2 regions of the Anaerocolumna sp. AGMB13020 genome follow, and region 1 is predicted to be linked to the other one. Evidence: predicted binding sites of a transcription regulator. Region 1 holds the regulator's gene; the other holds the start of a gene.

Region 1 (3,775 bases):
GGTATGCTGCCTTGGCAGAAAAATAAGCTGCCCCTGACATATCTGCTGAACCCGCTATAACAAGGATCTTTCCATAACTGCCTTTATTTGAATAGGCTTTCCTATTGGGTATTAAATTTAAATCTTCCTTATTAAAGGTATAGTGATGGAATGGAAGCTTAAGGTATTCAGGTGCTGCAAACCCAATATCCGCAACTGTTATAACCCCTGCATATTCACATCCGGGAAAAAGTACAAGTCCTAACTTAAGGTATCCAAAGGTTATTGTATAGTCTGCCTTCACTGCTGCCCCTAAAGGAAATCCAGAATCGGCTGATATTCCTGATGGTATATCAACAGCAAATACCTTCTCTTTTTTTAATCTGTTTATTTTATCTATTATATTCTTATATTCACCCTGAATATCTTTATTTAATCCGATGCCGAAGATGGCGTCTATAAGAATCGTGTTTTCATCAATAGTATATTCCGGGGTATCAATATTGCTAACTATTTCAACACCGAAATTCACAGCAATTTCTAATTGCTGCAAAAACAAGGCGGATGCCTTATTCCTGTCACCCACCACATATATTGCTGCTTTGTACCCTTTACAGGTTAGAATCCTGGCAGCCGCAATTCCATCAGCTCCATTATTCCCTGTACCGCATAAAGCAAGTATTTTCAATTTTGTATCTTTCTCACAGCTTGAAGTTATGATATGTTCATCAATTACTTCTGCTACCTTTAAGGCAGCACGCTCCATCAAAACAATAGCAGGTATCCCCATTTCTTCCGTGGTTTTCCTGTCAACTTCCTGCATCTCATTACGCTTGACCAGATATTTCATATAAACCTCTTTTATAAACTTGACTTTCTGAATACCTATCTACGTATTTTCTGAATACTACGAATTAATGCTTTCTCCAACAGCAAAAGCACTGGCGAACTCCTTTGTGTTTGTGATAGTTACCAGTATCCTTTGACATGCAATTTTATCGGCAGCCTCTTTGGCTCCTTTCAATAAATTCACAAAAGGTTTCCCGTATTCATCCCGCAATACTTCTATATCTGAAGGATGAATTCCTCGAAAACCCAGACCCAGCATTTTTACAACTGCTTCTTTTACAGCAAAATTTCCGGCAAGCTTTCTTCTGTCTGTCTGAGCAAGTTCTAACTCTTTTGGAGTAAAGATTCTCCTGCAGAAATGTTCCCGCTCACAGGCTTTCATGACTCTTTCGATTTCAATTAAATCTGTACCGATACCAACAATCATGCTATTTATTCCTTTTTATCTCTTCATCCAGTTCCTGCAATAGTTCCGGTCCCAGCAGATCATGCATGTAATTATAGATATCTGCATTTTTCATTTCCATATCCTGTTTCTCTAGGATTTTTATTTTCAGCTGTTCTCGGATGTTTTGAATCCACTTATTAATCTCATTGATTTTCTCTGTGTTCTCACTGAGCCGTCTATAGCAGATTTGTGAACTTTCTATTATTAAAGCTTCGTTAGCCGCCTTAATTTGATAAGGCAGATCAACCAGTTCATTCTCTGAGTCTTTTACTTTATCGCCAATTTCCCTTATCAGTCTCTGGTTCTGATCAAGTTTCTTTTCTTTGGCTTTTCCCAGCTTTGTGTCATTGACATCCATGTGAGTGATAATCTCACCCATCAGTTGATTCTTTATCTTCTTGTAATCCTTTAAATCATTGGTAAGTTTGCCTTGCTGTTTCATCAGCTCATCCAGTTTATTTTCCATTGCTTTGATGTGAACAGGTTTATCATAATCCGGAAACAGCTGATGCCAGCGTTCATCCAATACTACTATTGGTATTTTCTTACCCTTAAAGATTTTTTCAAAGTTTATGTCTTCCTTTTTTCTCATGTATACTTATACCCCATTTCTGGTGCAAGCTTTCGCTTTGGTGTCCTTTTTAATTATTATCGGATGAAATGTCTTCTTCCGTAATACCTTGGGACTCTTCCAAATCTTTTAGGGTATAGGATAATCTCATAAGACTTTCTAACAGATGTACATTCTCTACAATGACATCGGAGGGGAGATTTAAATCTACTGGCGCAAAATTCCAAATGGCTTTAATACCTAAGGCCACTATTTCTTTAGCAGTCTGTGGTGCCTTTATCTTTGGTATGGTCAGTGCGGCTATATGAACCTTGTTGCTCTTCACAAATTCTTCCAGTTCATCCATCATCTGTATCTGAGTTCCCCTGATTGATATTCCTTCCAATCGCGGGTTAACATCAAAGATACCCTTAATCATAAATCCTCTTCTTTCAAAATCACCATAGTTTGCCAATGCCTGTCCCAAATTACCCGCTCCTATGATGATTACATTGTACTTTCTGTCAAGTCCTAATATTTTTCCAATCTCAGTAAACAGATATTCAACATTATATCCGTACCCCTGCTGTCCGAACCCACCAAAATTGTTCAAATCCTGCCTTATCTGGGAGGCAGTAACCTTCATCCTCTCGCTTAACTCCTTAGATGAAATACGTACCACGTCATTTTCCAGCAGTTCTCCCAAGTAACGATAATATCTGGGTAAGCGCTGTATTACGGCTAATGAAATTTCTTTCTCTTGCACTTCTGACCCTCCTTTATTTTTTATAACTGAAAGCAGGTAATTCAATATTGCAAATTAAAACTGATATATGCATATATTCATTAACCTGCTTTTGATTTTCTTATGTTTAAAGGAATGTTTTAAGTAAACTGTTTTTACTCTTCCTGTGTAAAAATACGGTATTCAGGTATTTCTACAGAAAGGATCCTACAAATTCTTCATTTAACTTAATTTACTCCTGAATATAGCTTTCTAATAAGATATTATATGTGAATGATATTTATTTGTCAAATGCTGATTCCTATATGAATTTTCCAATAATTCCCTCGGTTTATCTGCCGGCGCGTATATTTAAAACCGTTCTGTGCTCCAGCGATATATTCTCAAAATAACGTTCTCCGCCTTCTCCAATTGGTGCTTGTGCCACCAAACCAACTTTGATTGTCTGACTGGCGGGCAGAATAAAATAACGCATCATATCATATTTTATACCATCCAAAGAATAGTGAAAGGCAAAGGCATCTCCTACCCTGGCTGCCTGAAGCCAAACCTCATTTCCTTCTATATTACAGCCGTTTGCATCATCAGACAAGGGATTTGTTACAACACTGACAACTGCATTGGTGTCAAAATCCGTCTTCTCAAAGCAGGCCTTAGCCCAGATGCTGTCATTCTCCATTAACATTATCGTTGCTGCATCAAAGGTATCCAAAAAAGCATGAGATACCTTGGCTCTAAATACAAAATCCCCAAAAATTTCTGTATAATAAAATGGCGCATTATCACGTACAAATACTCCTGTCCCACGGAAGAAATCACTCTGCCCGGGTGCTTTTATCACAATTCCTTCTTTTGTATATCGAATACTGCTTTCATTTAACCATTTAAAATCTTTGAAAAATTTCTTACTCATGTGTAAACCCCTTTCCTAATTGGCTTATAATAGTATCTGCGCTGTAAATTACAACCTTCCCGCAGTCTGTAACAGGCACTTTTTCTACATGATATCATTGATACAGGCACTTTTTCAAGTTATTTATCTCACTTAATAACGGAAGTAAATCTTTAACAAAAACTTTGTACATAATCCGAGTTTCTTCTTGAGACCTCCATCAAAACAACAGATCAGCCATAATCTCTCTCTTATATGTCATCCTCTTTGGTTTACCTTAGCTGGGACATGTCAATTACTTGACTTTTTACA
Region 2 (3,775 bases), 1.2 Mb from region 1:
ATATCCTCTGGCATTAACCTACCTGTCAACTATTCTTTAGAGTATTAAGACAAGGTTCTTACCTTTAATACTCCGTCTATCCTTTGAAGTTTATCTGTAAATCCATTTTCAATGGTACCTTCAATATCAATAACCGTATAGGCATAATCACCTTTACTTTTGTTAATAAGGTTGGAGATATTGATATTTTCAGCTGAAAATACTCCTGTAAACTGTGAAAGCATATTGGGAATATTCTTATGATTAATTGTAACCCTGGTTCCTCCGGCAAAGGTCCCGGCATCACAATCCGGATAATTTACGGAGTTTTTGATAATACCGTGTTCCATATAATCTTTGATCTGTTTAACAGCCATCACCGCACAGTTATCCTCTGACTCTTCCGTGGAGGCACCCAGATGAGGAATAGCAATTACGCCTTCCATCCCTGCTGTCTTGTCATTGGGGAAGTCTGTTACATAGGAGGATACCTTGCCGGATTTTAAGGCTTCTTCCATATCCTCATCATTTACCAGCAGATCTCTTGCGAAGTTAAGGATTACCACGCCATCCTTGCATTTTGACAGAGTTTCCTTGTGAATCATTTTCTTTGTATCCTCTATTAAAGGCACATGAAGTGTGATATAATCGCATTCTTTGTAGATATCTTCTTTGGATTTCACTGCAATGATATCTCTGGATAAATTCCAGGCATGTTCAACTGATATATAAGGGTCACATCCATATACCTGCATCCCTAAACGATTCGCCGCATTGGCAACCAGTACTCCGATAGCTCCTAATCCGATAACACCAAGCTTCTTACCCTGGATTTCTTTCCCTGCAAACTTTGCTTTGCCTTTCTCCACCAGTTTTGCAACATCCTGCTCCTCTTTGATGGTCTGTACCCAGTTGATACCACCCACGATATTTCTGGAAGCCAGCATAAGTCCTGCAATAACTAGTTCCTTAACACCGTTTGCATTTGCTCCCGGTGTATTAAATACTACAATACCATCAGCCGCACATTTATCAAGAGGAATATTATTAACACCTGCTCCGGCTCTGGCAATGGCTTTGATACCTTCTGGAAGTTCCAGCTCATGCATGGAAGCGCTTCTTACAAGAACAGCATCTGCCGCGTCCAGACTGTCCTCTTTCTTGTACTCCTCTGTAAAAAGGTTAAGTCCAATAGAAGCTATGGGGTTGAGGCAATTATATTTAAATTTTGACATAAGCACTCCTTTTTTATTTTAGATTTCTCGCTTCAAAATCCTTCATGAATTCAACCAGTTTCTGAACACCTTCAATCGGCATTGCATTATAGATACTTGCACGCATACCGCCTACGCTTCTGTGTCCTTTTAAGTTCTCAAAGCCAGCTGCTTTTGCTTCCTTTACGAATTTGGCATCCAGTTCTTCATCTCCGGTAACAAAAGGAACATTCATAAGAGAGCGGTCTTCTTTTACAACGGTGCCCTTAAAGAGTTTGCTCTCATCCAGGTAATCATATAGCACTGCTGCTTTCTTTTCATTCAGTTCTTTCATTGATTCCAGGCCTCCAAGCTTTTTGAGCCATTTGAAGACTTTGCCGCAGATATAGATTCCGTAAGCAGGCGGTGTGTTATATAATGATTCATTGTCTGCATGAATCTTATATTTTAACATAGTAGGTGTACCGGGAAGGGTATCCTCCGTTATTAAATCTTCTCTGATAATAACGATAACAACACCTGCAGGTCCCACGTTCTTCTGCACGCCGCCGTAAATTACACCATATTTCGAAACATCCACAGGCTCTGACAGGAAACAGGAGGATACGTCAGCAACCAGGGGTTTTCCTTTGGTATTCGGAAGTGTCTTGAACTTGGTTCCGTAGATGGTATTATTCTCACATATGTAGACATAGTCTGCATCTTCACTGACAGGAAGATCTGTGCAATCAGGAATATAAGAGAAAGTCTTATCCTCAGAGGATGCTATCTTATTAGCAGTTCCGTAAATCTTAGCCTCCTGGAAGGCTTTCTTAGCCCACTGTCCGGTAACAATGTAGTCAGCAACTTTGTTCTTCATTAAGTTCATGGGAATCATCGCAAACTGCTGTGAGGCACCACCTTGTAAGAACAGCACCTTATAATTATCCGGGATGTTCATAAGTTCCCTAAGGTCTGCTTCTGCCTCATGTATTATTGTCTCATAGGGTTTGGATCTATGACTCATCTCCATAACCGACATTCCGGTTCCTCTGTAGTCTAACATCTCTTCTGCTGCTTCTCTTAGTACTTCCTCCGGTAACACCGCAGGGCCTGCTGAAAAATTATAAACTCTTGCCACTTAAATATCCTCCTTATATGTTCAGTCAGAGCACGGAAATTGAGCTCCTTTGCTCTGCCAGATTTACGCTTGACCACTTTAATCCATTACATTATAAAACTTAGTTAAATTATAGTCAATATATTATTAAAAAACAGATATTCCCAAATAATGTTACAACATATGAATGACATATAAGTTGAATGATTTAATCTTCGGAAATATCTGTTTTTGCTTATTTATTATTTGCTTTTAAGTCTTCTTCAGTAAAGACTTCTTCTATTGCTGCTCCCGGTGCAACCATGGGCCATACTTTGTCATCACTTTCAATAATACAGTCTATTACAACCGGAATATTCAGAGAAATTGCTTCCCTTATCACTCCTTCTATTTCTTCTTTTTTGCTAACCCGATAAGCCTTCGCTCCCATAGCTTCAGCCAGCTTCACAAAGTCCACGCTATCAGATAAGGTTGTGTAGGAATATCTTTCTCCATAGAACAGCGACTGCCATTGTCTAACCATTCCCAATACATGATTATTAAATATAACCTGAATGATAGGGATATTGTATCTGGTAGCCGTTGCAATTTCATTCATATTCATACGGAAACATCCATCACCGGCAATATTAAATACTGCTTTATCCGGATTGGCTACTTTGGCACCAATACAGGCGCCAAGACCGTAGCCCATGGTTCCAAGACCACCTGAGGTGATAAAAGTTCTTGGATTCTTATATTTAAAATACTGGGCTGACCACATCTGATGCTGGCCTACCTCTGTCGTAATAATTGCATCTCCGCCTGTTATCTCATATAATTTTTCGAGAATATAAGGACCAGTGAGTCCGCTTTCACGATATTTTAAAGGATACTTTTCCTTCATGGCAAGTACATGTTCCATCCACTCTTCATGCTTCTGATCAGAAAGTTTCTCATTAAGAGCCGTTAATACTTCTTTGATATCACCTATCAGAGCATGATGAACAAGTACATTTTTATTGATTTCTGCGGCATCAATATCAATTTGTAGTATTTTTGCATTTCGTGCAAAACGTGCTGTATTACCGGTTACTCTGTCGCTGAATCTGGAACCGATGGTTATTAAAAGATCACACTCCGTCACACTTAAATTAGCTGTCTTTGTGCCATGCATGCCAAGCATTCCAGTATAATAAGGGTCATCTCCGCTAAAGGCACCTTTTCCCATTAAAGTGTCCGTGACCGGAGCATCTGTCTTTCTTACCAGTTCCCTTACTTCTTCATAGGCGTCAGATATTACAGCTCCACCGCCTACAAAGATTACAGGTCGTTTGGAATTTTCAATAAGCTCCAGGGCTCCTTCAATATCTTCGGTGGTAAAGGTATTATTGATCCGCTCTATAACAGGTGGTTCTACTCTTAAATATTCTGCTTTATTAGCAGTAACATCCTTAGCGATGTCCACCAGGACAGGTCCCGGCCTTCCGGTCTGTGCAATTAA

The links. The regulator Rex, encoded in region 1, represses fermentation and respiration genes when NADH is low (regulators of the CRP and FNR family bind a similar motif). The targets are predictions, from matches to a motif close to ATTGTTAANTANTTAACAAT.
Region 2: serC (3-phosphoserine/phosphohydroxythreonine transaminase) is a predicted target of Rex. The motif match lies at 2,414-2,433, and genes of this name have one in related genera.

What each region holds. Positions count from the first base shown of each region.
Region 1 is NZ_CP136910.1:5,088,858-5,092,632, reverse strand. Features, by position in the region: gene R2R35_RS21440 (NAD(P)H-hydrate dehydratase) at 1-829, opposite strand, end outside; gene acpS (holo-ACP synthase) at 887-1,255, opposite strand; gene R2R35_RS21430 (hypothetical protein) at 1,257-1,868, opposite strand; gene R2R35_RS21425 (redox-sensing transcriptional repressor Rex) at 1,918-2,592, opposite strand; gene R2R35_RS21420 (DUF1349 domain-containing protein) at 2,903-3,484, opposite strand.
Region 2 is NZ_CP136910.1:497,050-500,824, forward strand. Features, by position in the region: gene R2R35_RS02075 (phosphoglycerate dehydrogenase) at 45-1,214, opposite strand; gene serC (3-phosphoserine/phosphohydroxythreonine transaminase) at 1,228-2,313, opposite strand; gene ilvB (biosynthetic-type acetolactate synthase large subunit) at 2,528-3,775, opposite strand, start outside.